Linked DNA regions of Prochlorococcus marinus str. MIT 9313. The protein of the gene in region 1 interacts with the protein of each later gene in a pairwise test. Links are inferred from orthologs where the notes say so. Each region holds a gene or a part of one and is shown in the gene's direction. Other genes may lie near its edges.

The links.
Region 2: the proteins of AKG35_RS01440 (region 1) and mrdA interact in binary tests that used the Escherichia coli proteins (3 or more experiments, as listed by UniProt). The link is inferred for Prochlorococcus marinus str. MIT 9313 from one-to-one orthologs.

What each region holds. Positions count from the first base shown.
Region 1 is NC_005071.1:301,457-317,666, reverse strand. What follows is about bases 4,976-7,974. They hold AKG35_RS01440 (transglycosylase domain-containing protein), read left to right. Parts: upstream 4,976-5,486; coding sequence 5,487-7,463; downstream 7,464-7,974. Other genes in these bases: AKG35_RS01435 (16S rRNA (cytosine(967)-C(5))-methyltransferase), read right to left, coding at 7,470-7,974; chlG (chlorophyll synthase ChlG), read left to right, coding at 4,976-5,490. Outside these bases: AKG35_RS01470 (hypothetical protein), read left to right, coding at 801-1,241; AKG35_RS01465 (hypothetical protein), read right to left, coding at 2,203-2,589; AKG35_RS13605 (hypothetical protein), read right to left, coding at 3,334-3,468; imidazole glycerol phosphate synthase subunit HisF, read right to left, coding at 3,481-4,251; AKG35_RS01450 (cytochrome b6f subunit PetP), read left to right, coding at 4,308-4,526; more of chlG, read left to right, coding at 4,537-4,975; more of AKG35_RS01435, read right to left, coding at 7,975-8,825; AKG35_RS01430 (MGMT family protein), read right to left, coding at 8,825-9,226; tRNA (guanosine(18)-2'-O)-methyltransferase TrmH, read left to right, coding at 9,225-9,914; AKG35_RS01420 (hypothetical protein), read right to left, coding at 9,966-10,190; AKG35_RS01415 (ABC transporter permease), read right to left, coding at 10,254-11,069; AKG35_RS01410 (sensor histidine kinase), read right to left, coding at 11,161-12,660; AKG35_RS01405 (prepilin-type cleavage/methylation domain-containing protein), read right to left, coding at 13,128-13,553; AKG35_RS12670 (hypothetical protein), read right to left, coding at 13,537-13,836; AKG35_RS01395 (pilin), read left to right, coding at 14,207-14,674; AKG35_RS01390 (type IV pilin protein), read left to right, coding at 14,974-15,501; AKG35_RS01385 (hypothetical protein), read left to right, coding at 15,486-16,210. UniProt on the Escherichia coli protein: Cell wall formation. Synthesis of cross-linked peptidoglycan from the lipid intermediates.
Region 2 is NC_005071.1:38,207-51,516, forward strand. The notes cover bases 9,259-12,111. They hold mrdA (penicillin-binding protein 2), read left to right. Parts: upstream 9,259-9,710; coding sequence 9,711-11,513; downstream 11,514-12,111. Other genes in these bases: AKG35_RS00245 (hypothetical protein), read left to right, coding at 9,259-9,288; AKG35_RS00250 (hypothetical protein), read left to right, coding at 9,304-9,705; AKG35_RS00260 (glycosyltransferase family 4 protein), read right to left, coding at 11,549-12,111. In the rest of the region: AKG35_RS00190 (DEAD/DEAH box helicase), read left to right, coding at 1-1,575; AKG35_RS00195 (hypothetical protein), read right to left, coding at 1,512-1,925; AKG35_RS00200 (DUF6554 family protein), read right to left, coding at 1,903-2,349; AKG35_RS00205 (AbrB family transcriptional regulator), read right to left, coding at 2,412-2,927; AKG35_RS00210 (chemotaxis protein), read left to right, coding at 3,049-3,345; AKG35_RS00215 (hypothetical protein), read left to right, coding at 3,383-3,613; AKG35_RS00220 (hypothetical protein), read left to right, coding at 3,748-3,972; AKG35_RS00230 (pyridoxal-phosphate-dependent aminotransferase family protein), read right to left, coding at 4,196-5,344; cobalt-precorrin-5B (C(1))-methyltransferase CbiD, read left to right, coding at 5,429-6,580; guaA (glutamine-hydrolyzing GMP synthase), read left to right, coding at 6,621-8,207; more of AKG35_RS00245, read left to right, coding at 8,677-9,258; more of AKG35_RS00260, read right to left, coding at 12,112-12,694; AKG35_RS00265 (NAD-dependent epimerase/dehydratase family protein), read right to left, coding at 12,724-13,310. UniProt on the Escherichia coli protein: Catalyzes cross-linking of the peptidoglycan cell wall. Responsible for the determination of the rod shape of the cell. Is probably required for lateral peptidoglycan synthesis and maintenance of the correct diameter during lateral and centripetal growth.

The sequences.
Region 1 (16,210 bases):
TTGAAGGTAATAGCATGAAATGATGGACTTTTTTGATAGGCAAGAGCTCGACAAAAGAAAGGGAAAGAATCCTTGGACCTCAGAAGAACCGAGAATGTCATATTGAGGTTTCTTCAAGGAGATCATCGACAATTAAAGTCTGCCAATTCATTGACATTAATGCGTCAATGGCATGACATAATTCCCAAAAGCAACAGTCAAGGCATTGAAGCAAGTATTCCCCTTACTCCCCTTATTGATATGGACAGTACTTGTCCCATCCAAGGCAAATGAGTTCAAGTGCCCAGGAGACAACAACTATGAGCTTAGCTATTGCGCCTCCCAAGCCCTTAAACGATCAAATAGCCGTTTAGAGTCTCAACTAAAAGCTTCGACCTTTGAGGTCTGGAAGAGTGCGATCGGGGAGGTTTGCGCCGAAGCATATGCTGCATACAGTCAAGGTACGATCTATCCATTAATGATCATGAGATGTGATGATAACTTAAACCAAACTCTTCTTGAAGAAATGAAGGAACTCGGTGAACGTCAATAGAGAAAAGTAAAGCATAAAATTTTGCAGGGTATATATCACCCTCTTTGAGGTAGGATATAAAGCTCTATTCAACGATATTAGGGAGGTAGGAGGAGGACTATAAGCTGCCTAAATCCGTGAGCTAGCTTCTAACATAAATGATAAGTTCAAAACCATTTGATATTTCTAATGAAAAGCACTTGATAGGCTTGAAATGATTTCTCTACTCATCACACCAGCTTTTGGTGATCAGCTCTACTTCTACGAGTAGGATGATTGATGGAATTTGATGACCCTCATGCCAAAACCAATAGAGTTCAAAGAATTCTACGAGCTTCTCAAGGCAGCAAAGAATGGTAACAAAAAGGAGAGAGAGAAATTAGAGTGGATCTTGGCAGAATATGAACATGCAGAAGGCTCTGAAAGTGCTTACGATGAATTAGGGCAGGTTTTTTGCCATATAGGGGTGATGGGTCTATATGACTACGCTGGTAGTGATGATATTCAATTTATTAGTCGCTTAGAAAAATCTGTATGGGATTACCTTGAAATCAGAGTAGGAATGAGCTTAACTCAACACATGGTAGAAACAATGATAGAACATGCTAAGCAACATGAATTATCAACAAAAATGTGTGAAAAATGGGATATATCTAGAGAAGAGCTGGCAGAGAACATCGAGGATTTAGCGGTTTATGTTGCCGAGGGCATCATAGAAGTTATCGATTAGGGCAAGTTATTGCTATCATTGAAATCCTTTCTCTTCATCATTCGATCAGCTCATAAGTGCAACAGAACCTTTTGTTCTGAGCAAGAGTTAACTTGAAAACAACTAAAGATCTCTTCTCAACATTGACCATACTTTGGAATCGTTGATCCTATATTTATCACTCAGAATTCCCAGTAATCATAGCATATTTTGCAAATTAAATGATGATGGCAATAGCATTAGGGCCATGCAGGTTAATTTGGCCTATGCCGCCAACAATTTCAAGATCAGAGCATGACCAAAACACCTTTCTGGCAAGGCATGATTCTTCAATAATGAGCTAAGGCTGTTTTTAGCACAATTCATTCACTACAATAAGCTTTTTTATTGTCTAACGAAAAGCCAATAAAACATCTTGTTTTGCTACTCACAAGCATTTTATTCACACCAACACCAATTGACGCGAATCAAGATAAATGGGGCAGCAAGGTAACTCCAGGAGCTTGTTATTACCATCACATGCACCAATTAATTTGCCCTTCTCAATGGCCAAATCCTGCAAGCAGAAGTGATTGCCATCTTTCATGATGGTTATTTTTAGTGATTTCAAATGATCTTGTAGATATCAACAGGCGTGAAAATGGAAGTCTTGTTATCTTTACTGCAATCAGCCTATTTATGCCAAATTAAAGTTTGCTTCTGCTCCTCGAAACAAGAAGATTTTGCTAATTTAGTTTGGACGTTTACTTTGGGGAAGCGGTAATTTTAAGTTGCGAAGATATTCCGTTTTTCAACCTGGCAGAAGTTTTCTTAGCATGGTTTAAGAATGTAAAGCACCGGAGGGTGAAAGCTGATTTGAAACGAGACAAAAAGCCTGATCTCTCTGCCAACAAGTCAACTACTAGTTAAGCAAAGTAGCAGACATGCTCATGCTCAGAAGAGTTATTCCCTTATCAAGGCCTTCCTTGATGGCGTGAATAACTCAACTGCTAAGAGCAAAACAGCGATCGAGGTGTGCAACAGCACCATCAAGGTTCGAGTGACTGCCGTTCAGACCCATCATTCCCAGCCAAAACCTGTCATCACCTTGAAATACCAGCACAGGCTTCGCTCCCCCACCATCATGGTCATCAAGGAGTGCCATGCACAACCGTTCAACCACAATCTGACCATTGGGGCGTGCCCGCACCATGCGCAACAAAGAATCCACCTGCGAAAAGGGCACAAAGGTGGCCTGCTGAGAATCAGTCACCAAGATCAAGCCATCAAGCCACTGCACCTCCAAAAGCAAGTCCTTAATTGAGGAGAGAAGAGAAGGAAGAGGGAAGGCCACAGCGAACTGCGTCTTAATATTTTCTTCATAAGTCATCGATCCGTCTTTTCGCAAGAGTCTTTTTGCTCTATCGGCTCATCAAGCGGTAAGCAGCAAGGCCCCCATCTGTCCCGCAGCCAGAGGTCGATGGCTCGCTGCGGCAAATCCCGCGTCCCGAGCCAGTCGCTCCTGAACCTCTCCCTTTGGGAACTGCTGCAAACTGGCCTCCAAATAGGCGTAATGCTCGCGCAGACCCACCTGGGCAGCTACCGTCACCACCAACCTTCGCAGATAAAACCGCTGAAAACGTGCTGCCAAGGAACCCTCGCCCATGCGATTGAAATCAAGGACGCCTGCCCGAGCACCAGGTCGCAAAAGGCGTCGAAGCTCTATTAACCCAGCGCCTGGATCCGCCAAATTGCGCAGGCCGTAAGCCATCACAGCACCGTCAAAACGATGGGAAGGCAAGCCAGTATCCAGAGCATCTCCCTGCAACCAGGAGAGGGGCAACCAGGGCTCAACCGCGGCGCGGCGCCTTGCCACGGCTAGAGGTGCCGCAGCCGCATCTAGCCCCCAACACAGACCCTCCAGGTCGCAACCTGCGGGCCAATGCCAGTGTCAGATCACCAGTACCGCAGCAAAGGTCAAGCCAATGTTCACCTGGAAGCGGAGACAACCAGGCCAACAACTGGCGTTTCCAGATGCGGTGCAAGCCAAGACTCAACAAGTCGTTAAGCCGGTCGTAATTAGGAGCAACCGCATCAAACAACTGCTCCACCGCCTGGGGGTCACCAGGCCTCATCAGAAGATCCCATCCAGGGGCGTGAACAATGCTTGGAGCAACTGCTGCGCCCAAGGGTGATCGATGAGCAACACATCCAAAAGCAGTCTTGCCAACAAAACTTCTGCCAAATTTAGGAGTGTGTTGCTGAACACAAAGACAAAGCCTCAGAACTCAAGAGGCCGAATCGACAAACCTCGCATCAGCAGATCAGTCTTAATTTGCTCCACACTCAGCACGCCATCGTGAAGTAGAGAGGCCAACAATGCAGCTGAGGCCTTGCCAATCGTGAAGGCTTCTGCGATGTGATCTAGACAACCTGCACCTCCCGAAGCGATCACAGGCACCGGCACCGCTTCCACGACTGCTTGCGTGAGCTCCAAGTCATAACCAGCCTGAGTTCCATCTCCATCCATTGAGGTCAACAGGATTTCGCCAGCACCAAGTTCCGCTGCCTGCCGAGCCCAGCTCACAGCATCCAAACCGGTGTTTTGGCGTCCACCCTTAACAAAAACATCCCACCCCGAGCACTCAGGACGACGCCGAGCATCGATGGCCACCACAATGCACTGACAGCCAAAACGGTCGGCTCCCTGCGCTACGAGATCTGGATCCCGCACCGCAGATGAATTAAGACTCACCTTGTCGGCTCCAGCCCGAAGCAGCTCTGTGATGCCATCCAAAGAGCTGATACCCCCTCCAACTGTGAATGGAATGGTCACAGCCTCAGCAGTACGTCGAACTAACGCCACCAGCGTGGCCCGACCTTCATGGCTGGCGGCGATATCAAGAAACACCAACTCATCAGCTCCAGCCTGGCTATAGCGGCAGGCGAGCTCCACGGGATCACCCGCATCACGAAGGCCCACAAAGTTCACGCCCTTCACAACGCGACCATCAGCCACGTCAAGGCAAGGAATCAAACGAAGCGCGACCATTGGAATAAAGCAGTGACGACTGTTAAGGTTGCGCCACCTTCTAAGCCTTGCAGGCCATGTCCCAGGCTGCCACTTCCTACAGAATCGGCTCCAAGGTCCGAGTCTCTCGCGTTCGTGATCGCATTCCAGCCAAACTGGTAGAACTGCTCAAGAAATCTGACGTTGGCAGGGTCACCGGCTACAAAATGACTGACGGCATGGGCATTGGCTTGGTCGTAGAACTTAGCGATGGCACTGTCAGCTGGTTCTTTGACGACGAAGTTACCTCCGCCTGAGACGCCTGCCGTGAGCGACGCTCGCCAACTCCTTGGCATCAAAGGTGCCACTGGCACAACCAACATCTGGAAGCTGCGTCTGCAGCTCATGAAGCCTGTCACATGGATCCCACTGCTCTGGGGTGTGATTTGTGGAGCCGCTGCCAGTGGTCAATACCAATGGCGCGTACCAGATGTGCTTGCAGCCGCGGCCTGCATGGTCATGAGTGGCCCGCTTCTAACCGGTTACACCCAAACCATCAACGACTACTACGATCGCGAGATCGACGCAATCAATGAGCCCTATAGGCCGATTCCCTCCGGGGCCATCCCGCTGACACAAGTCAAGCTTCAGATCTGGATGCTGCTTCTCGGTGGTCTTGCAGTTGCCTATGGCTTAGATCGTTGGGCTGAACACACCACTCCCGTTGTGCTGTTTCTTGCCCTAGGCGGCTCATTTGTGAGCTTCATTTATTCAGCCCCACCTCTCAAGCTGAAACAGAACGGTTGGATAGGAAACTACGCGCTTGGGGCCAGCTACATCGCCCTGCCATGGTGGGCTGGTCAGGCGCTGTTCGGACAACTGACTTGGACCACAGCACTGCTGACACTTGCATATAGCTTGGCTGGTCTTGGTATTGCCGTCATCAACGATTTCAAGAGTGTAGAGGGAGATCGAGCCCTCGGTCTTCAATCCCTGCCAGTTGTCTTTGGAATCAAAAAGGCCAGCTGGATCAGTGCAGGAATGATCGACATCTTCCAACTCGCAATGGTTGTTGTTCTGATCGCCATTGGCCAGCATTTTGCCTCAGTCGTTTTGATCTTATTGATCATTCCCCAGATCACATTCCAAGACATCTGGTTACTGCGTGATCCCCTGGCCTTTGATGTTAGATATCAGACCAGTGCTCAACCGTTTCTAATCCTTGGCATGCTGGTTACTGCTCTAGCCATAGGCCATAGCCCATTAACACAGGGGATGTGACTCGCAAGCGCCGTCACTGGATTGTTATTTCAGTTAGTGCTGTCGCCATCGGGTGTGTCGCAGCCTTGGCTGAAAGGACTCTCACTCATGGCTTGGATTCGGTTCTGCCCGATGCCCGGCGGATAGCCAACTTCAACCGGCCAGGCACCATCACGCTGCTCTCCACTGATGGGCAGGTGATCCAAAAGCTTGGTCCCGCGACCCGCGAGAAGGTTGCGCAAGACAAGATGCCTCTGCTTGTGGAGCAAGCCTTCGTCGCGGCAGAAGACCGACGCTTTTACTACCACAATGGCTTGGATATCTGGGGTATCAGCCGAGCCCTGGTGACAAACCTCCGCCAGGGTTCCGTGAGGGAAGGTGCCAGCACCATCACTCAGCAACTTGCTCGAACCGTATTCCTGAGTCAGGAACGAACCCTGCCGCGCAAACTCAAAGAAGCTGCTCTGGCCTACAAGCTGGAGCGACAGCTCAGCAAACAGCAAATCCTTGAGCAGTATCTGAATTATGTCTACTTGGGCTCAGGTGCTTACGGCGTAGCCGATGCAGCCTGGGTGTACTTCTCTAAATCCCCCAATCAACTCACACTGCCGGAAGCCGCTCTAATCGCTGGCATGCCCCCTGCTCCCTCAGTTTATTCACCACTGGTCAACCAGAAAATTGCCCTAGAACGCCGCGCAATTGTCCTTAAACGAATGCAGCAGGCCGGATTTATCTCTGCCAGAGAAGCCGATGCAGCTCGCGACAGCCCCCTCACTCTCAAGCCAGCGATACCGAAGTACTTCAACAGCAGCGCACCATTTTTCACCAGCTGGGTAGCCCAGCAACTCCCCAATCTGCTCACCCCAGAGCAACTAGAAGTGGGTGGACTCAAGATTCACACCAGCCTCAATCTGGCTTGGCAAAAGCAAGCCCAAGATGTGATCAGCAAATACGCCCCCGGGAACACAGAGGGTTCCATGGTGTCTATCGAACCAAGCACCGGTGAAGTGCGGGTGATGGTAGGAGGCAAAAACTTTAATACCAGCCAATTCAATAGAGCAACACAGGCTCTGCGTTCACCTGGCTCCACCTTCAAGCTTTTTCCCTATGCAGCAGCCATCAACGCCGGCATCAAGCCAGAGGACAAGGTTGTGGACGCGAAACGCTGCTGGAGAGGATATTGCCCAAAGAACTTCGGCAACAAATACCTGGGATCAGTGGCACTCGCTGATGCCCTGAGATACTCCCTAAACACTGTTGCAGTCCAACTACTAGACAAAGTGGGCTTTGATGCCGTGATCAGCATGGCCAATAATCTTGGCATCGGCACCACTCGCCCATTAGGCAAGTACTATCCGCTCGCTATTGGGGCCTACGAGCAAACAGTACTCGACATGACGGCAGCCTATGCCGCAGTAGCCAACCGGGGCATTTACATGAAGCCCACGCCATTTGAAGAGATCCGAGGCCCAGACGACGAGGTGATCTGGAACCACCAGTTAGAAGGCTACAAAGGTCGTCGAGCCCTCGATAGCGACGTAGCAGACACCATGAACTGGATGCTCCAGCGCGTTGTCAGCGGTGGCACTGGAGCTGCGGCATCCCTCGGTGACCGGCCAGTAGCGGGCAAAACCGGCACATCGGAAGGTGCCCGTGACCTCTGGTTCATTGGCTCAATACCACAACTAACAACCGCCGTATGGTTTGGCTACGACAACAACCGAAAGACATCTGGCGGCAGTGGTGATGCTGCATGGGCCTGGAAGCAGTTCATGACCAAGATCCAAGACAATTTTGAGGTACAACCCTTCCCACCAAAACCAGTTATGAACCGCACCTTTAGGCCACCAGGCAAAACGAGGAGCAAACCAAAGAACGGCAGCGAGGATGCTGCCAAAGACCAAGATCAAACCCAGGGCCCTCCACCCAGATACATCGCACCTCCAGGGGGACCGCCGCTCAATGAAAACTTCGAGCCAATGCCTATTCCCTGATCAGGCTCAGCTGAGATCCAACACGGCTGAATAAAAACCATCACCACCATGCTCAGGATCAGGCCATAGTTGCTGTTCCTGAGACAAGCTCAATTCAGGATGCCGACCCAGGAAGGCCTCGATCTGATCAAAGTTCTCGGCCGGATGGATGGTGCAAGTGGCATAAACCAACCGGCCTCCAGAGCTAAGCAGAGGCAGAAGGCCTTCCAGCAGCTTGGACTGCAAGATCACCAACCCCTCAACCTGCAACGGAGTGACTCGCCAACGTGCGTCCGCATGACGGGCCAAAGTACCTAACCCAGAACATGGGGCATCCACAAGAATGCGCTGGAAGGATCCTCGCCAGCTTGGCTTCACCGCCAACAGATTCGAGGCATCTGCGACTAGAGCATTGAGGCAGTCACCCCCCAAGCGAGCAGCATTATCCGCCAAGCGCTTGAGTCGACCAGCGGAACGATCCACAGCCCACACCTCTCCCGAACCACCCATCAGCTCAACAAGATGAGTGGCCTTACCCCCTGGTGCTGCGCAAGCATCAAGAATCCGATCCCCAGGCTGTGGCCGCAAAAGCGGTGCGACCAACTGTGAAGAGCGATCCTGCACACACCAATGTCCTTGCTGATAGCCAGGCCACTGGCTTAGGTCACCAGCACTACCAGTCACCATCAAACCATCAGGGCAGCTCTCGATCGGAGTGCTCTCTACTCCAATAGCCTCAAGCGCCAGCCTTACTTTCTCACGGCTTGTACGACGTCGATTGATCCGCAAATCAAGTGTTGGTACCTGGTTGCTGGCACGAGCAAACAGCTCAGCTCCCACCTCGCCTCGCCAAACAAGTAACTGCTCCACCAACCACAACGGTAGAGATTCCGCTTGCGCCAACCGAGCAGCAGAGTCCTCCGGCTCGAGGAGCACCATACCGGCATCGCGTGCACGCAATGCCGCCCGCAAAATGCCATTCACCACTGGAGCTAATCGGGCAAGCTTGCCGGTCTTAGCAAGTTCAACGCTGGTGTTCACTGCCGCTGCAGCTGGAATCCGCTGCATACGCAGAATCTGATAGAGCCCCAAATGCAGCAACCAGCGCAGCACTGGTGGCTGTTTGCAAGCAGGCACCTTGCCAAGACGATCCAACCAAGCATCGAGCCATTGCCGCTGACGGATTGCGCCATAAGCCAATTCCATCACCAGGCCACGGTCGGCACCGCTCATGGGGTTCTGACGAAGAGCTCGTTCGAGAGCGACATCTGCATAGGCCCCTGCCGCCACTGCCTGTAACAGCTCCCATGCCACCCGCCGCGGCAGCAGTCCCGGTACAGGTACAGATCCATCAGAGGCAGCAACGGAAGAAGAAGACAACATCAATGGTTGTCCTGGACTGAGATGAACCTTCCAGAGCTAACGCCTTCCTGAGCCATTCCCGGCAAAAGGCCCTCATCACTCAACTGCGGCCGCCAAAGATGCCGTCGTAAGGGCAAATGACCCTCGGCATCCACAAGGATTCCTTCAGCGATCAACATCTGCCGCTGCATCCAGTCAGATCCTTCACGGCTCAAACTCATCGAAATCATCCCTTTCGCATTCACCACTCGATGCCAAGGAACCTTGGATGGCAAAGGTAATCGACGCATAGCCCAACCCACCTGACGGGCACATCCATAGGCACCGATCATCTCGGCAATCTGACCATAGGTCGCTAACTGGCCGAAAGGGATGAGGGACACGGCATCCCATACCCTCAAGTCAAAAGACGCTTGGCCCATGCCTCTGCTGCCTCGCCGATTTGATCGTCTCAAGGCTGTTCTGGATTGCCGAATGGCAGATCTGACGGTTCTGCTTGAGCACGTAGAAAAACCCCACAACCTCTCAGCCATTCTGCGCAGCTGCGATGCGGTGGGTGTCCTGGAAGCCCATGCAGTGAACTATTCAGGACGCCTGCCCACCTTCAACAGTACCGCTCAGGGAAGCCAAAAGTGGATACCGCTCAAAGAGCACAGCAGCATCGAAGTTGCCGTCAAGGCCATCAAGGACAGTGGCTTTCGCCTTTATGGAACCCATCTAGGTGGAAACGCACGCGACTACCGAGACTGCGACTTCTGCGAACCTACAGCCTTCGTCCTGGGAGCTGAGAAATGGGGCCTTAGTAAGCTGGCGACGCCGTTGATGGATGAAGGGATCTTCATCCCTATGAGCGGCATGGTGCAGTCGTTGAATGTTTCGGTAGCAGCAGCAACCTTGCTCTTTGAGGCCCTACGTCAACGACGGCTGGCTGGTATCGCACCTCAAGCAGGCGAAGGCCTAGAACCAGCGCTTTATCAACAGCGCCTATTTGAGTGGGCCTATCCAGAAGTTGCAGCATGGTGCCAGCAGGAAGGCAAGTCATATCCTGCCCTTAACGATCAAGGCGAAATCCAAGGAAGCCTCCCCCGCAACGTGAGATTGCGCTGTTAAGCAACCAGCCAACACTCAAAATGGCATCTGCACATCTTTGCTTGCATGCGATCAATTGATCCCAAGTTGTTTTTGACGTGCCGCGGGAAGACGCAAGCCAATCAGCAAGACAATGCTTTCCAGCAAAATGTTTTGGCCTATAAACAGCACAACCATGGCCAAGCCGATCGCTAGCATCTTCTCAAGCAGACCGATCACATCATCAGAATTTCGGCGCCCGGAGACCCAAAGGAAGATCATCATCGCCAGCAAGATCAATGTGATCCACCAGGGCATGGCTTGAAGCAAAGACTTCCCCCAGTGTGGCCCTCCAAAGGATGCAATGGGAGTGATCTGAAATCAGGCAGTCGACTCATCGAGACCACTCACCCATGCCTCCAGCCCCTCACCAAGGAATGAGAGTCCCAGCACCAATACGAACATGGCCAAGCCTGGATAGAGAGCAGTCCACCAAATCCCAGTTGGCACTGCTGCCAGAGCCATATTCAGATCACTCCCCCATTCAGGCACAGTTTCCGGCAATCCCAGGCCGAGAAAACCAAGGCCACCAAGCACCAAAACAGCATCAGCAGCATTCATGGTCAGCAGGACTGGCACGGATGTGATCACATTGCGAAGCAGGTATTTGCGCAAGATCCAAATGGGGCCAGCACCGAGGGAACGGGCAGCCTCCACGAACAGTTCTGCTTTCACCTGGGCTGTTTGGTTACGAACCACGCGGAAGTACTGGGGCACATAAACAACACAAAGGGCTGCGGCCGCATTGGGAATACCCCGTCCAAGCAAAAAAGCCAAGACCACAGAAAGCAAGAGCACCGGCAATGTGTAGAGGGTGTCCATCACCAACACCAACATGCGATCAAAAGCACCTCCGAGGTAGCCACTCATCATCCCTAGGGGCACCCCCACCAACACAGCCAAGGTCACCGCAAGAAGAACCACCTGCAAAGCCACACCACTGCCCTCCATGGTGCGAACACATACGTCCCGTCCGAGACGATCAGTTCCGCACCAATGCCCCCATGAAGGAGGCGCATAAATGGGATTATCAAGACCAGCGTTGGCCTCAGGCAAAACACCCACCATCACCAACAAGGGGGTGATTAAGGCCATCAACAGATAGATGGCAACAATCACCATCCCCCAGCGCGCCATGCGAGTCGACAAGGTCACTCGTGACAGACGCAAAGACGAAAGATCAAAGCTCACTGCTGAGGAAGCAGACAGAACAGTCTCTGCATTGTTGCTAAGCCGGCTGAAAACGTTGCAACTCAATCACAAAGATCGCTCCACCATCAGCAGCATTCTCAACCCAAACGCGGCCTCCCATCCGCTTCACCAACGAGTACACAAGAGCTAGACCAACGCCACTGCCAGGTTGTTGTGCCGTGTTACTACCGCGCTGAAACTGCTGAAAAATCAGCTCCTGATCTGCCTCTGGCACACCAGGGCCATGATCTCGAACTTGCAATCTCACATGTTCATGCGTGCTAACGCAGCTCAATTCAACTCGCTTTTCTTCTGGGCTGTACTTGAAAGCGTTCTCAATCAAATTGCTAAGACACTGCACGACCCTATCGTGATCACCAAGAGCCCAGATCTGATCAAAACCGTGTGAACTCGATTGGATTTTCAAGCGAGTCTCATGATCACCTTGGTTTAGTAAAAGCACCTGCTCTAACGTCTCAAATGCGGAAAAAGGCTCGGACGTAATCACCAGAGCGCCAGATTCCTCACGCGCAATATCTAATAGATCAGTGATTAACCTTCCGAGACGACGAGTCTCATCATCAATGATCGTCAATTGATGCCGCTGATCTTCACTAAGGTTTCCTGATCGGCGCAAAACCCTAGAGGTATAGCCAATAATTAAAGTAATCGGTGTGCGCAGCTCATGACTGAGAGCATTAGCAAACTTCCTCTGACGATTCCAAGAATCAGCCAAATGATCTAAAAGAGCATTAAACGAACCGGCAAGCGGCTTAAGTTCCAGAGGTTCATATTTCGGATCACAGCGATGATCGTCGAGAGATCCAGACGAGACTGATTCGATCACGCCGCCAAAGCGCTGCAAAGGCTCCAAACCTCGTCGAATGCCTGTACGCGTTAGGGATAAGGTCACCATCGAAGCAAGTAAAGCAGCTAAAAAAAGAATGATGGTTAGAATATTTTGCTGGCGAATCTGACGACTAACATCCTGCACCAGATAAATATTCCAATCATTTCCATGCAGGTCAACTTGATCTTTAATGATTGAATAATAAGCTGAATCAATATCAATAAGAACAGGTCCATATCTGGAATCACCTTGATATTTCTGCAAACCGTAAGAAGCTAGAACCTTGCCAAGACCGATACCTCCTCTCACATCAGGGATCACAAAACCAGCCTCAAACCCCTTGGGGTGCATCGAAATCAAAAGATCAAAAGATGAAAAATCACTCAGCAATCTCTTCAGCAAAAGTGTATCAATACTGTTTTCAGATGCCGATACTGAATCGGCGCGAAGGATCAAATCCTTCGACTGACGAAGAATAGCCTTGGCATCGTTAAGATCTTCCCGCTGAGCCTGCCTACGCTGTTCAGCCGGTAGCTGCAGGTTAAACAACAACAACAAGCCATATCCCAACCCCACAGCCATCAAGCTGGTGCGCTCTATAACGCGGCGAATCGAATAAGGCGGACGCCTAAAATTGATCCAGCCCCCTCTTGCGTTCAATGACTTACCAAGACGGTTAATGTCCAACCAAGAGCTCCTTGCTTAGCATTACATACTTTTGCCGTTCTCAACGACTACACCTGTGACCGGAATCATTGATCCCTGTGATCGAGCTCACAATCCCAATGAGGGAAGGGATCTAAGTTAAAAAGATTTGTTAAATTGTTTTTCCTAATAAGTTGATTATTCAACCCTAAATTCCGGTCTCCCTTGATGCAACCCTTCCAATGAAGGGTATTGGTGGCATCTGCTGTTCTGCAGTCAAAATAAGCAGGCGTGGAACTCCATCACAAAACAGTTGCGTACTGACATCCTAAATTCCGCAAAAAAAGCATTACACCAAAGCCATATTGCGAGCAAGCTATGCATCATTAGTGTCGAACATTTCGTCTAAAAAATTTGTACCTTATCCGAATACAGCATCGATAAAAGTAAAGTTGATTGAGCCTGACATGCTTTTTGCATACGCCAATCAATTGTCAACGCGCAGGGCATCAAGCAGAGGCAGCTGAACGGATGCGCTGCATCTTCCCGTTAGGAGCCTTAAAATTCTCCTCCAGTTCAAGGCGCAACACCGGCAGAAGAGGATCCGGGCGAGCCACAAAACCAGGTTCCCCATGACTGAGCGAGGCAGGCAAGCCATAGATCAGCACACGGTTCTGGAAGCCGCCTGCGAGGTTAGGCTCGCCGTTGATGTCAAACGCCGGGCCACAGCGCATCAACACCTGGCTGCACCAGATCGGCGATGGAGCCGAGCCAACCGAGTAGATGATGGCCCTTCGACGGGCTTCGCGATCATCTTGTGCTGTAGCGATTGCCAACACAGGCTGACGACCGGCCAAGGAACAAGGCCAAAGGTTGGAGATTGGCGGATCAGCCAGCCAGCCATAGCCGCGCACCAAGTCAGCCTTGATCAACATCAGCGCATTGAGAGCCCAAATCATTCCAACGACTGGAAGGCCAAGTGAGAAGGCAGGCATGGGAATCTGTAGCCAGCTGTGCGAAGTGCTGCGCAGCGGAGCGAAGCTGATCAGCGCGCATCCGCTCGGCCATGCTGATGCGCGTGCGACTACGGCTCAGGAGCGCTAGCGAAAATAGCGAAGTGCTGCCAAGCAAAACCACAAACGCAGCCGCAAGCGCCAGGGGCAACACCAAGCCAGCGGTGGTGCTTTGAGAACAGCCCCGCTGGCGATAGGAAGTCATCTCAAAACAACAACTACGACAAGGGTTCCCCGCCGGCGTAGGCAAGCAGCACTCGCAGAAGATGAAGACCTTGATCAGTAAGAAGCCAGCAGATCAATCCTGCAAAAGCCTGCTCAACAAGGCGTTGAAATCAATCAACAGCGATAGCAATCGGCAACTAGCCTTCGGATTGGTAAAAGCCTGAAAGGCCAGAGGCCAGAGCGGATCAGCTGAGGGGCAAAAGCATGAAAGCAAGCATCTTGGGCCAACAGTTAACGAGCCTCTAAGCCGGTTCAAAGGGAACTCTCAGAGAAGCCTTAGACGATCCTTCACCACAAAATCGCCATATCAAGGCAATATGATCAGGCAAGTATTGATATTGCATATCATCATGAGCATCCTCAACCAACAGCTAAAGCTTGCGCTGTTGAGACGCCAGAAGGGAGCTAGTGCTTTACAGCAAGGCTTCACCCTGGTGGAGCTGATGATCGTGATTGTGATCGTTGGCATCCTGAGTGCGGTTGCCCTGCCGCAATTCACCGGGATTAAAGAAAAAGCTGAGCTCAACACACAACTCGGCGAAGGAGCTGGGCTTGCCAAAGAATGCGCCGCAGCAATCATTACCGACGGCCCATATCCCGATAATTACGCATCACTAACTCCAAGTACAGGCCTAACCATCTCAGGCAATTGCAATGATGGCTCTGGTGGAGCACCCTCGGCAAACGTCACCTACACCACACAAGCAGATGCCAATGGAGGCAGGGCTAACTGCAATGGAAGCGCTCTCGCGAAAGGGAAAAAATGCCGAATTAGCGTAGACAAAGACAATGGACAAGTAAGCCAATCAGCAGTCTGACCTTCAACGACAGAACGAGACGGATATAACATTAATAAACATAAGCACTAATTACAAATAGGCCATCAATAAGAGCAATTGGTCCAATCAACACGGCTATATATTTCGCGAATGGCTCATTCTGTACAAAAAGATTCTCCGCCAAAAATTCTGGCAAAAGTAACCATGGCCATGAGCTAATCTATCAAGCCTTTTTTGAAATCATCTTCTGCATAAGACTCTCAACCACTTCTCAGATTATTCTCAGTATTTACAGAAAGAAGCCTAATAGGATAGCAACGAAAGAGAGAAGAATTCAGATGAAACTTCTTCCACTGCAAGCAAATAGCGAAATAACTGGGGGCTTTACGCTGATAGAAGTTCTGCTTACGGTCGTAATAATAGGGATCCTTAGTGCCGTTGCGATGCCAAATTACTTTAATCAAGTGCAGAGAGCCAAACAAAGTGAGGCTGTAGCGACTCTGGCTCAGATACAAAACACCCTGGCAGCCTATATCGATGAGTTCAACCTAGCGCCTACTGGATGGAAAGACCTCAATGAAATTGCTGCAATCATGACAACTAAAGGGCCTGCAAATCAGACAACATTCAATCAGATTATTTTGCCAGGTGGCAACTATGCACTGAGCCGGAGTGATAATGGCGAGAATGAAAACTATTTTGAATTCACAGCAAGTTCTACTAACACTAATAGCGAAACTGCCAAGTTTAATGTGATGGCATGCATTGATCTTGAAGGAGGAGCTAGTGACATAAAAAGAGGAGTAATCGATAGCAAAAAGAATGATGCCGTTAGCGATACAGATCTAGTATGTATACCCAAATAATAATGTCTAAAATTAATCGGTATAAATTTCATCATCTACGAAGCCAATTAGAACGGAACAAACCTCCAAAAGGAGAAGAAGGCTTAGCAATGTTATTGGCATTGTTAACAGGATTAACCTTGCTTGCCGGTACGACTGGTTTACTCATCCGTCAACTGATGGCAAGAAAAATTGGAGCCGCCCAAAGCTATCAACAGATGGCTGAAGCAGCCGCATTAAATGGGTTCAACCGTATTCTCAACACACTTAATAGTAACGATCCTGAGAATTACAAAGGCTATCTTTTTACGATTAACAATGGTGAATCGACATCAACGAACAATTGGATTCGCATCAACACAACAGATGAAGCAATGCTTGAAGAGCTTTGTACAGACATCACAGCTCTTCCAAATCATCCATCCAATCAAGAAGCTGTATGGCCAACAGGCCTTGTGGCTAAAGACAATAATGAAACAAAGGTCTCGTTGCCATTTATAGAAGATCAATCGAGAACCCAAAGGAATGATGGCAAAGGGAGCATTCAGACTTTTTACCGGCTTCGTCAATACAAACCACCTGCCAAAGACATACAAGGGGGCTACGAAGGTAGAAAGGGGGCTGCAAGGTTCCAAGTAGAAGGCTTCACCAAAAGGGTGGGATCTGAAGATAACTATTTGGCCAGAGCACTTTTAAGTCGTTCTCTCTTTGTTCGTTCTGTTGTCAGCAA
Region 2 (13,310 bases), 260 kb from region 1 along the record:
GGTTTGGTCAAGGTGACGTTCCCTTTCGATGCGGTCACTCAGGCTCAGCTTCGCAAAGTGAGGCCTCGTGGAATTTGGCGTGGTACTCGCCAGGGCTGGGAATTTCCTTTGGTTGCGGCTCAACATTTGCAGAGGCAGTTTGGCTCACGTTTTTTGGTGCAGGATGACTTGGCTCAGTGGCTGAGTTGGTTCGAACAGCCTTTGCCACCGATGCCGCCCCATCGCGATCTCGTGAGCTATGCAGACCTTGAGGTTGTTTTGACAGATGGTCGTAGACCTCTTCCGCATCAGTGCTCTGGAGCCCGTTGGTTGTTGGCGCGGCGCGGTGCAGTCTTGGCTGATGAAATGGGTCTTGGTAAGACTCTTACCTCTCTTTTGGCGGCTCGCGCGATGGTGAGATGTGCTGATGTACGGGTCATGGTGGTGGCGCCGGTGGGTCTTCATGACCACTGGCGTATCGAAGCTGCAAGTCTTGATTTGCCGGTGTGCATCCATAGCTGGGCTCGTTTGCCTAGGGAATTGCCGGCGGCGGGAACGCTTCTGTTGGTGGATGAAGCGCATTTCGGCCAGTCCATCAAGTCAAGACGAACTCAGGCTCTTTTAAGGCTTGCGCGGCATCCGCGTTTAAGGGCTATTTGGTTACTCACCGGGACGCCGATGAAAAATGGTCGTCCTGATCAGCTTTATCCACTGCTGGCGGCCATTGATCATCCTTTGGCTCGAGATCAACGCAAGTTTGAAGAGCGTTTTTGTCAGGGTTACTGGCGAGATCAAGGTGGACAGCGACGCTGGCTTTCACGTGGTGCGAGTGATCTCGATGCTCTAGGGAAGCTCACACGGCCATTGGTTCTGCATCGACGCAAGCAGACTTTGCTTGGCTTGCCCCCAAAACGTCGTCAAGAGCATCGGGTTGTTCTTACAGAGTCAGAGTCTCGTGGTTTTGACCATCGTCTCGCTCTTGTCACTGACAACTATCGCCATCGTGTTCAGCAGGGTTTGGTGCGTTCAGATGCGGAATCGCTGGCGGTGCTTACGGCTTTGCGTCAGATTGCAGCGGAGTTCAAGCTGCCAGCAGTGGAGACTGTTGTGGCAGCACTTCTTGCTGAGGGGCAAGCCGTTGTCCTTTTCAGCAGTTTTGTTGGTCCTTTGCTGCTTTTGCAGCAACGCTTAGGGGGTGAGTTGTTAACTGGGCGTCAGCGTCCAGGCCAGCGTCAAGAAGCTGTGAATCGTTTTCAATCAGGGATGAGTTCCCTTTTGTTGGCAACCTATGCAGTAGGCGGGCTTGGTTACACCTTGCATCGCGCTAGGCATGTGGTTTTGCTTGAACGTCACTGGACACCTGGTGATGTGGATCAGGCTGAGGATCGTTGCCATCGATTGGGGATGGATGGTGGACTCACGAGTCACTGGTTCCAACTGGGTTTTGCAGATCAGCTGGTGGATTCTCTGATAGCAAGTAAGGCCGAGCGGATTGAGGTATTGCTTGGTTCTCGTCGTGTTGGACTCAAGCGTCAGCCTTTGCCAGTCATGTTGAGATGTTGCATGCAGGAGTCTTTACGCACGGTTAGTTCGTGACGCACCATCGGATCAGCTGACGTGCCTTGTTGATTCAGAAGCTTTAGGCCTTTGGAGACATCTTGACAAGCCAAATTGGTTTGGCCAAGCAGGGTGTAGATCAGTGACCGGTCGTTGAGTGGTTCAGGGTCGTTTTGATGTTGGTTCACTACGCTATTGCAGCGCAGTAGGGCTTGGTCGAGTCCTTTGAGGTCAAGATTTTCCAAGCAAGCTTGGGACGAGATATTCGATTCAGCAGATGGATTGGTTGGTGCTGAGCGACTGTTGCAGCTAAGACCGGAAAGCAGCAATCCGCTCAGACATAGTTTGGCAAGGAAGCGAGGGAATTTAATAGCTGTAGTGCTGCTCATGATCTGTACTTGAAGGAGTGGTGGTGTTGGTATTACCAGAGCTATAGGAGTCGATGACAGTCTCATCACCACTTACTTGATCAGCTCCAGATGAAGAGCCTTTGTTACCTCCGTAGAGATCACCAAGGTATTGACCGCAGTTTGGATAATTGCTGGGTTCATTGACCACTGCTTCAGTAATTAATACGGCAGCATGCTTTGGTGAGGTCTTGAAAAGGCTATTTCCCTGGCGTTTGATTAGGGCATAAGAGGCAGTCCAGCTCACCTCATGGTTATTGCCATTACTACGCATGAAGCAGTAGATCTGGGCTCCTTTGCTTGCGGCATCAGTTGTTGCTGACTGGGCAGCTGTGGCAGAAAGACTGATTCCCACAAGGCCTAGCAGTGTGAGTGAAAGGGCAACTCGATTTCGATTTCGATTCATCGCTTGCAAGTCAACACAGTATTGATCAACTTATCGATTGAAACTGTCCTGTCCAGGTTTAATCAGGAATCAATGAGTCCTAATGGGGCCAATAGCTTCACCAGAAGCGGTAGTACCAAAAGTACGGTGATTAATCTCACAGCATGCAGGGTGGCGACTGCAGCACCGACGCCGAATTCCGCACCTACCAGACTCATGCCACTGATGCCTCCTGGGGCAGCGCCGAGGAGAGAAACCACAGGGTCAATACCTAGTAATCGACTGCTCCAAAGACCGATCACTATCCCAGTAAGTACAAGGGTCAGAGTGATCAGTAGGGCTGGTTTCCAGAGGTTTTGCAGCTCCCCTAGGGAGCTTTTGGTCAGGCCGGTACCGATCACCGTGCCGATGGCGATTTCAATTGCGGTGCGTGTTCCTGAGGGCCATTCAGCAACATCAAGGCGACCGGTCATGCTCACGAGCCCTGCACCTAAAAGAGCACCTGCAAGGGGTGCTGCTGGAATGCCAGTGCGCAATGTCAGCAGACCCAATGCTGTTCCTGCCATGAGATAAATCAGTAACGTTGCCAGAGAAGGCATGGGATCGATTTGAAACAGTACAGATACTTTGAGCGCAAATGATTCTCCTCACCATCTGCCTAATGACTTGAGCCTTTATTCCTCATGTGTTGTCATCGGGACAAAGTATTTGTTTGTGGCTATGTCCTCGTCAGTTTCTTTTCGAATTACTCGTACTGCAGAAGACCTGGTTCAGACGATCACTGCTTTATCGCAGAGGCTCGTTAAATTGGAGCAGCGTCAGGAGGCTTTGGAGTTTCAGTTGAGACAGCAGAGCGAACCTCAGAGGATTCCCGCAGAGGAAATGGAGATGCTCGATGGGGTTGAGCAGCTTTTAAAAGAGTGCCAGGAACTTCTTGATAGTTCTGATCAAGCTGAGGATCAAGCCCGAGAAGAACCTCAGTCTTGGTCAGGGGAACCAGACACTCTTGCGGCATGAGGGTGGCATCGGGTGCACAATAAAAAGAAAGGCATCCATGGCTTTAACCATTTCTGCCTCTGGCAAAGCTGGGGTTACCAGCTCAGTATTTTCACCGTTAGTGAGATCTTCTATCAGACTTCAGGCCTTCCATGAGGGGGGGCATCAGCTCGAGAAGCTTGAATTTGCATTGGCTGTTGCCGCAACTCGTGGTGACCAGACTCGTGCGTCAGTCTTAAGAGCTCAGATCGAAACTATGGGAGGCAACATTGAGGAGCCAGGAACCTGATTTAGCCCCCTTATATTTTTTATACATATCAATTGGCTGATTTGGGCAACAACATTTGCTGTTTTGATGCTCGATATTGCTTGTACTAGACAATTCGCGTTAAACTTTCAATCAAGGGGTTCAGCTCAGCAGTCTTGACGTCTACTTTTTTGAGAACAACAGCGGGCACGAATTCCGCTTCTATTCAACGCGAGGTTTACTTGAAGGCCGCGAGTGGTTTTTTTGACCGAGCTTCTGCACAGGCTGAAGCGGGAGATTTTCAGGCTGCTGGCAGTTTGATTCTTAAGGCATTAGATCAGGAGCGTCGTGCAGGAGTGGTTGGCCCACAAGTTCTTCAATTAATCAAGCCCAGATCCTGAATTTGCATTGAATAATGCTTTGAAGCCTATTCTCAATTAGGCAGGCTTTTTGGTTTGTTAAATATGAATGAGTATTCTATGAACCTTGATTAATCCTTTGATAAGCGGGTGACCGGATTCGAACCGGCGACGTTCAGCTTGGGAAGCTGACATTCTACCACTGAATTACACCCGCATTTGATCAGTTTAGATCAGCTTTAGTTCGTTTTGTTGGCGAGCACTGTTATCTCAGAATTGCTGCTGCTGCTGCCAGGCCATCTCCCATGTTGCCTTTATGCAAGCCAAGAGATTGCAAGGTGGATTCGATGGCAGCTATGGCAGTGAGGATATCTCTATCACATACGAATCCAAGATGGCCGATACGGAAGACCTTCCCTTTTAGATGATCCTGTCCACCTGCTAGCAGGATGTCGAATTTCTCTTTGACAGTTTTGCGCAGTTGCTCTGCATCAATTCCCTCAGGTGCGACTGCGGTGATCGCTGGGCTGCCGTGTCCTTCAGCTGCATACAGTGGCAGGCAGATGGCCTTCATGCCGGCCTGAGCGGCTGCGCGATGGCGAGCATGACGTTCAAAGATGGCTTCCAGTCCTTCTGACTGCATCATTCCCAGCGCAGATTCCAGTGCGAAGTAGAGATTCACAGCAGGGGTGAATGGATTGCTGTCTTGAGCGGCAGTTTTTCGGTATGGCCCCAGATCGAGATAAAACTTCGGTAGATCCGATTGTTGATGCGCTTGCCAGGCTCGTTCACTCATGGCCACGAAGCTGAGACCTGGAGGCATCATGTATCCCTTTTGGGAACCGGAGGCAACCACATCTAGACCCCAAGAATCCATGGGGACATTGCAGGCCCCAAGGCTTGTAACGCAATCAGCGATGGCTAGTGCTTTGCCATGAGTGCGGACATATTTGCTGATGGTTTCAAGGTCGTTAATGACCCCGGTTGAGGTTTCCGAGTGGGTGAGAATTACGGCTTTTATTGTTTTGCCATTATCTGCTTCCAGTGCTTTTTTGAAGGCTTCTGGGTCTAACGGTTGTCCCCAGTCTGCTTTTATCACTTGTACGTCCAGGCCGTAAGCCTTAGCCAGCTTTACCCAGCGCTGTCCAAACTTGCCGTTGTCGCCGCAGAGGACCTTGTCGCCGTAGCTGAGGGTATTGATGATTCCTGCTTCCATCGCAGCGGTACCGCTTCCAGTGATAACTAGAACATCTGCTTTGGTCTGATGCAGCCAGCGCAGCTGCTCGGTGGTATGTCTAACGACGGCTTGAAACTCTCCACTGCGATGGCCGATGGGGTGGCGACCCATGGCTTTGAGTACTGTTTCGGGAACCGGTGTAGGACCCGGGATCATCAGGGTGAGTTTGTCCTGCACGGCCTAAGGCTTAGTAATGAACCATCCTCAAAAATACCTAAGCAAGGGTTTTTTATCGATCACGCCGATGCTGATTCAAGGGGGTTGACGCTCCCGGTTTGGGTCGCGGCTGCGGCCCGAGCTGCTACTGAAGCTTTGCTTGGCAGGCCTTTCAGTGCTTCTCAGTTGCTTGAATTGCCTGATCGCGACGAACCTTTGGCTGTTTCAGTCACCTCGGCAGCGGTTTTGGCTGGAGGTGAACAGGCTTTGGCAATCAGCCATTGCGATCCAGGTTCAGGTCTGGATCTCACAAGAGGTTTGGAGATTTGGGTGTGTGTTCAGTGGCAGGAGTTGGTTGATGATGAGTTGAATGTTCATTCAGAAGCCTGGCTGAATCTCTTGGCAGGCAAGGGTGTTGGCACGCTGGGGTCCGGTGGAGAGGCGTGTGTGTCTCGATTTGCACGCGAGCTTTTGAGTCGTAATTTGTACCCCCTGGTGCCTTCGGGTCGAGGGTTGCAGTTGGAAGTTGTGTTGCCTAGGGGTAGAGATTTGGCAGCACGTACCAGTAATGCAGCTTTTGGGGTTGTGGATGGCTTGGCCTTGATTGGTACCCAGGCGGATGTGCAGGTCAGCGCCTCTCCTGATCAGTTGCAGCAGACCATTGAGCAACTACGTCGGCAAAGTGCCGCTTCAGATTTTTGTGGAGCAATGACTTTGGTGATTGGTGAGAATGGTCTTGATCTAGCTCGACAGTTGGGGTTGGCTGCCCAGCCGCTCCTCAAGATTGGCAATTGGTTGGGGCCTGTCATCGTGGCCGCGGCAGAGGCTGGGGTGGAGCAATTGTTGTTGTTGGGGTATCACGGCAAGTTGGTGAAGTTGGCAGGGGGGATTTTTCATACTCATCACCATCTGGCAGATGGTCGTTTGGAGGTGCTTGCGGCCATGGCTGTGCGAGAAGGATTGCCGTTGGATCTGATCCGGCAACTTGGCCAGGCTGATTCCATGGAGGCAGCATTGAAGATGCTGGAAGCTCAAGACCCAGAGCTGGTACGCAAGCTTTGGTATCGGCTGGCGGTAACAGTGGAGCATCGCAGTGCTGCCTACCTTGCCCGTTATGGCTCATGGTCGATAGCTATTGGGGCAGCTCTTTTCGATCGTCAGCGACGGTTGCGCTGGGCTGGTCCCCAAGGGTCTCAACAGTTGGCTGTCTTGGGAGTGACCCCTGAGGATTCACCGATAAGCCTTTCTCTACCCTGAACGTTCTGTTGGTTGACTCCAGAGGAGCTTTTTCGCTGATATGTCCAATTCCCAGTCTGAAGGTAAGCGCCAGCCGGCAATCGTCATTCTCGATTTTGGCTCTCAGTATTCAGAGCTGATTGCCCGTCGGGTGCGAGAAACAGAGGTCTACTCATTGGTAATGAGCTATTGCACCTCAGCGGATGAGCTTCGCCAGCTTGCCCCGAAGGGCATCATTTTGAGTGGCGGACCTAGCTCTGTGTATGCCGAGAGAGCGCCGCTTTGTGATCCGAACATTTGGGATTTGGGTATTCCTGTGCTTGGTGTCTGTTACGGCATGCAGTTAATGGTGCAGCAGCTGGGTGGTCGGGTGGAGGCTGCTATTGGCAAGGCTGAATACGGTAAGGCTCCCTTGCAGGTCGAGGACCCTAGGGACCTTCTCACCAATGTTGAAAGTGGCTCCACGATGTGGATGAGCCATGGTGATGTGGTGAGGGATTTGCCTGAGGGGTTTGTGCGGCTTGCTCACACAGCCAATACTCCTGATGCGGCGGTTGCTGATCACAATCGTCAGTTTTATGGCGTTCAGTTTCACCCTGAGGTGGTGCACTCAAGCCATGGAATTGCTCTGATTCGAAACTTCGTTTACCACATTTGTGGTTGTGAGCCGAATTGGACGACCACTGCATTTATTGAAGAAGCGATTGCTCAGGTGCAGGCTCAGGTGGGTCAGAAAAGGGTCTTGCTTGCTTTGTCTGGAGGAGTTGATTCCTCAACCTTGGCTTTTCTATTAAAAAAGGCCATTGGAGATCAGCTCACGTGCATGTTTATTGATCAGGGTTTTATGCGTAAAGGTGAGCCTGAATTCTTGATGGATTTCTTTGATCAAAAGTTCCATATCAATGTTGAATACATTAATGCTCGTCAACGCTTTATTTCTAAGCTCAAGGGGATTATTGATCCTGAGGAAAAGCGCAAGATCATCGGCACGGAATTTATCAGGGTGTTTGAGGAGGAAAGCAATCGTCTCGGTCCCTTTGATTATCTTGCGCAGGGCACTCTTTATCCGGATGTGATCGAGAGTTCTGGTACCAACATCGACCCGAAAACCGGAGAGCGGGTGGCCGTGAAGATCAAGAGCCACCACAATGTGGGCGGTCTTCCCAAAGATTTGCAGTTCAAATTGGTGGAGCCACTTAGGCGATTGTTTAAGGATGAAGTGCGTAAGGTAGGCCGTGCTTTGGGGCTGCCTGAGGAGATTGTCCGCCGCCATCCTTTTCCTGGGCCAGGTCTGGCGATTCGTATCCTTGATGAAGTTAACGATGAAAAGCTCAATTGCTTACGCGATGCTGACTTAATCGTGCGAGAGGAAATCCGTGAGGCGGGTTTATATCACGAGATTTGGCAGGCTTTTGCCGTATTACTACCGGTTCGCTCTGTCGGGGTAATGGGGGATAAACGCACCTATGCCTGGCCGATTGTGCTGCGATGTGTCTCCAGTGAGGACGGCATGACAGCGGATTGGTCGCGTTTACCTCATGAACTTTTGGAGCGTATCTCCAATCGAATTGTCAATGAAGTGAGAGGTGTAAACAGGGTTGTGCTTGACATTACCAGTAAGCCTCCTGGAACGATTGAGTGGGAATAGTTTAAGTATTAAATTTTTCTCTTCACCCTAAATTGCGGCTTCACGTTTTATTGGAGGTGATGCAGAGTTGCACATTCTGGTATCAGTTTTAAGAACTCTACGATTTTAGTTGGATTGAGAATGTTATTTATCTTGGCCTTTGATAAGCTTGCACTTTTCTTGTCAATTGTTGTTTGAATCAGTTTGTTTCATGCTGCTAATGATCAACTTTGACTTTCGCTTATTTGGCAATCATTGCCGATGTGTTGATGGTGACAAACATTAGATGATCTTTCTAGCGTCGAATCTTGTTCGCCAACCCTCTCTGCTCTAACTCGGCTGCATGAGCTCAAGTCATCTTCGAGAATGCTCTGCATCACTCAATCTTGTTGATTCGCACCCTTGAAGTGAAAGTCGACTCTGTTGAGGTGATCAGGGACTGGTGAAGCTCAGAATGACTCGATAACCTGGGCCACTGGCCTAGAGACTTTTGACCGTCGCCCACCAGCAAGACATACAGCTAGATCGCCGTTTGCAACAGGACAGCATTCAGTTTGCGGGTAAGACCGTTTATATCAACCCTTTCCTGTACTGGCGAAGGTTTGACAGCAACACCGATCGTTGGTTAAGGGAGCCCGGTCAGTTGGGTGAAGACCAGATCAGCCTCAATCGTGGTCGCTTTTACCCTGAGCTTGATTGGGCCCTGTTGGATGAGAGCCAAAGGGATATCAAGGATGCTGCTGTTGAGATGTTCCTTAAAAGTTTGGAGCTGATCGGCACTTTTCACCCTGAACTTACAGCTGGCCAGTTGCTTGAGGTCGAGCGCAAGATGGCGGTCACCAAGAAGCAGTCTTTTGAGCGCTGGGTCGAGAAGTCGTTTCGCAGGCGTTTCAAACAAGAGTCTCGTGAGCGCAAGCGCTTTGCTCGTGAGCGTTTTTTGCGGTCTTGGAGGGAATGGTTCAGCTTGGAGACAACGCATCATGCTGTGGGACCAATGGTGGCGTTATTGGTTTTGGCAGGTTTTGGGGGCTGGTCGATGGGAATGTCTCAAACGTCTTGCCCAACACTTTTGATCCCTTCCGAGCAAACTGTTGTTAGGTAGACCTTTGAGGCTTGCATGGCCGACGATTCGTTCGACAGCCTTCGCCTTTCCCTGATGCAGGATGCTCTTCCTGTTGGCTTGGCGATGGTTGATCGGGTTCGTCGTGGTGGAGCGAGAAAAATGGTGGAAGCTTTTACGGGCTCAAGTGATCCCCTCCAGGAGCTCCGTGTTGAAGGAGAAGCTGCTGCTCGATCAGTACGTGATCGATTAGATCAGGTCAGCCCAGGGCTGGGGAATCCTGTGATGGCAGTGAATGTGGCCGTTGATGATGTCGTTGTGAATTCCCCAGACCCTCAGGATCAGCAGATTTTGCTGGAGGTGCTGGCCAGGATTGAGGGACGGCTTGATGCTCTTCAGCTTCACCTGCAGAAAGATGTTGGTGAAAAATCGCCAACATCAGGCGTGGAACAAAGCTGACGTTGATGAGCGGATCGCGGCCTTTGGGACGTGCCAATCAGCGGCACAGTGGTTTAGGCCAGCAGCCCAAGGTCTTGTTTGCGCTGGTGCTTTTGTTTAGTGGTGCCATGGTGGCGCGGTTGACCTGGTTACAGCTGTTGGAAGGGGCCCGATACCGAGAGTTGGCAGATGAAAATCGGATTCGCTTGGTACCCCGCTCACCGATTCGTGGTCGGCTGCTCGATCGTCAAGGCCGTGTACTTGCCTCAAGCAAGCTCAGCTACAACCTTTATTTGCAGCCTCGATTGGTGAGTGATGTTAATTGGCCTGGGCTTCGTGACAGTCTTTCTCAGTTGCTCAATCTTCCTAAGCAGGATTTAGATCAGCGCAGGCGACAGGGGGTTGGCATGGATGGCTATCGCATCACTTTGGCAACTGATTTGAAACCTGAGCAGGTGCTGCGTTTTCGAGAGCAGGCTCGCAGTTTTGAAGCGGCCCAGGTCGATGTGGATGTACTCCGTCACTACCCGCACGGCACTTTGGCCGCTCATGTTTTGGGTTATACCCAGCCAATTACTGAAAAGGAGTTTAAAACTCTCGCTGATCAGGGTTATGAGATTAGAGATCGCATTGGCCGAATTGGAGTAGAGGCAGCCTATGAACCTCATTTACGAGGGAAGTGGGGTGGTCAGATGCTTGAAGTCAACGCTATGGGAGAGGTGCAGCGCAGTCTTGGTGACAAGCCTTCACAGGCGGGTAAAGACCTCCTCCTCACACTGGACCTTGATTTGCAGTTGGCTGCTGAAAAGGCTCTTGAAGATAAGCCTGGCGGTGCAGTTGTAGCACTCGACCCTCGTAACGGTGCTATTCGCGCCATGGCTAGTCGCCCTGCCTTTGATCCCAATTTTTTCTCAAAACTGGTCACCACGCAGAAGGAGTACGACAAGCTTTTTGCTTCGTCGAGCAAGCCATTGCTCAGTCGGGCCATGAATGCCTATGACCCTGGGAGTACTTGGAAACCTGTGACAAGTATGGCGGGTATGGAGAGTGGCAAGTTTCTGCCTGATGTGCGTTTAAAGACGGCGGCATGCATCACTTATGGGGGGCATTGTTTCCCTGACCACAACGGTGTCGGATTTGGCACGATCGGTTATGAGGATGCGCTGCGCTTTTCCAGCAATACCTTCTTTTATCAGGTGGGTGTGGGTGTGGGTTCTAAGGCGCTTTATGAAGCCGCCATCAAGCTTGGTTTCGATGCCCGCACTGGGATTGAGATTGGCTATGAGGAGAGTAAGGGCTTGGTGGGCCATCAGGCCTGGGCGGCTAAAGGTCGGGGTTGGGCTGAAGCTGGAACGACTCCTTGGATTCCCGAGGACATGGCCAGCGCCTCGATTGGTCAATCTGTGGTTCAGATCACTCCTTTGCAACTTGCTCGCGCTTATGCAGTATTTGCCAATGGGGGGTTTTTGGTCACTCCTCATCTGGCAGATGGTGCGATCGACTGGACTTCATCACTGCGACGCATCAAGGTCGATATCAAGCCATCCACATTGGCGACGATTCGGCGTGGTTTGCGAAAGGTTGTGCAGGATGGGACTGGTTCAGGTCTCAATTTGCCGAACTTTCCGCAAGTGGCTGGCAAGACGGGCACTGCTGAGGACAGTACCGGTGGCTCTGATCACGCATGGTTTGCATGTTTTGCGCCATATCAGTCAGCAGAAATCGTCGTTGTTGCTTTTGCCCAGAACACTCCTGGTGGCGGTTCGGTCCATGCGTTGCCTATGGCACGGCAGGTGCTTCAGGCTTGGAATCGCACACGCTCTAGTTGAACGCACTGACTCTCAGAACACACTGATGTTTGGTCTCAGGCGGCCAGGTTGAGGGGTTGGCCGAGGATTGTTCTGTAGTAGCTCCGCAGTTGTTGCGTGGCACTGGCCCATCCCCAGCGTTCGGCTTCTTGACGGGCTGCTTTGCGCAGACCTTGACGCTCGAGATCGTTGCCGAGCAGTCGTCGGGTTGCATTGATCAGGCTGGTGGACCCTCCATCCACTCCATCCGGCTCGTAGAGACAGCCGTTGACTCCGTCGGTAATGATGTCTGGGATTCCGCCACGATTGGCTCCTACTACAGGACAACCTGCTGCCATTGCTTCCAGTAAAACGAGCCCAAGGGTTTCGGTGCTTGAGGGGAATAGAAAGGCATCCCCGCTTGCATATGCACTGGCTAGTTCTTCCCCTTCGAGATAGCCCACAAATGTTGTAGCAGTGCCTTCAAATGCTTTTTCCAGTTGCTGGCGGTGAGGTCCATCGCCTACTAGGGCCAATCGTGCCTCGGGTATGCGATCGAGAACAGGTTTGATGCGTTCGATTTGCTTTTCGGCGGAGAGCCGCCCTACGTAGAGAAGCAGGGCACCTTGATCGTCGTTTGTGTTCAAAAGGCGTAAGCGCATGGTTTCGTTGCGCAGTTCCGGTCGAAAGAGTTCGGTATCCACGCCGCGTTGCCACAGGGCGGTGTTTTGGATCCCTTTCTCGCTCAATTCAGCCACCATTGCTGTTGAGGTGCAGAGATTGAGTATTGCTTGATTGTGGGCTGCCTTGAGAAGTTCCCAGAGCAAGGGTTCCAGCATGCCCATGCCGTAATGCTCTAGGTATTTCGGGAGGTGGGTGTGGTAGCTAGCGATTAGAGGGATTCCGTTGGTTTTGGCGAGCCAAATTCCCCCAAGGCCTAGTACAGCTGGATTGACAACGTGTACGAGATCGGGTTCGAAGGTTTCTAGGGCTTCGGCAACGGCTGGTCTGGGCAGGGCAAGCTTCAGTTCCGGATAGAGCGGCAGTGGCATGGCTGGCACTCCTATCAATTCGGCTCCCATGTATTCGCTAGGACAGCCTTCCGGGCAGAACACCATCACTTCATCACCGGCTTCAACCAGGTGCTGCACCGTTTTGGTGAGTCTTGTCACGATTCCATCCACTTTTGGGAGGAAGGTCTCTGTGAAAAAGGCGATCTTCACTGGTTCAGCGGGTGGTGTGGGCAGGCTGTTTAGGAGGGGTTCTTGATGGCCTCCGCTTGGGTCGAAGTCCAGGCCGATACACATGGGATACGACTGCGGTCGCAGCGGTCTGCCCAGCGTTTTGCCACATCGACTACTTCAGCAAGTAGGCCATCGTCGAGGGTGGTTGGTTTGAGTCCAAGTTCGATGAAGCAGCGGTTATCCACAATCAGATCATTCTCCACTGCTTCGTTGCGTGGGTTTGGAAGATGGTTTAGTTCGGCGCCGGTTAGGGCAGCTACCTTCTTGGCAAGTTCACCTACTTGGTGGCTCTCGGTCATTTGGTTGAAAATCTTGACTCGTTCGCCTTTAGCCGGTGGGTTTTCAAGAGCCAGTTGTACGCACTTCACAGAATCGCAGATGTGGATGAAGGCACGGGTTTGACCTCCTGTTCCATGGACAGTGAGCGGATAACCGATTGCTGCCTGCATCAGGAAGCGGTTGAGAACTGTGCCGTAGTCACCGTCGTAATCAAAGCGGTTGGTTAGTCGTGGATCCCTAGCGGTTGCTTCAGTGTTGGTACCCCAGACGATGCCTTGGTGAAGGTCGGTGATCCTGATTTGGTCATTCTTGTTGT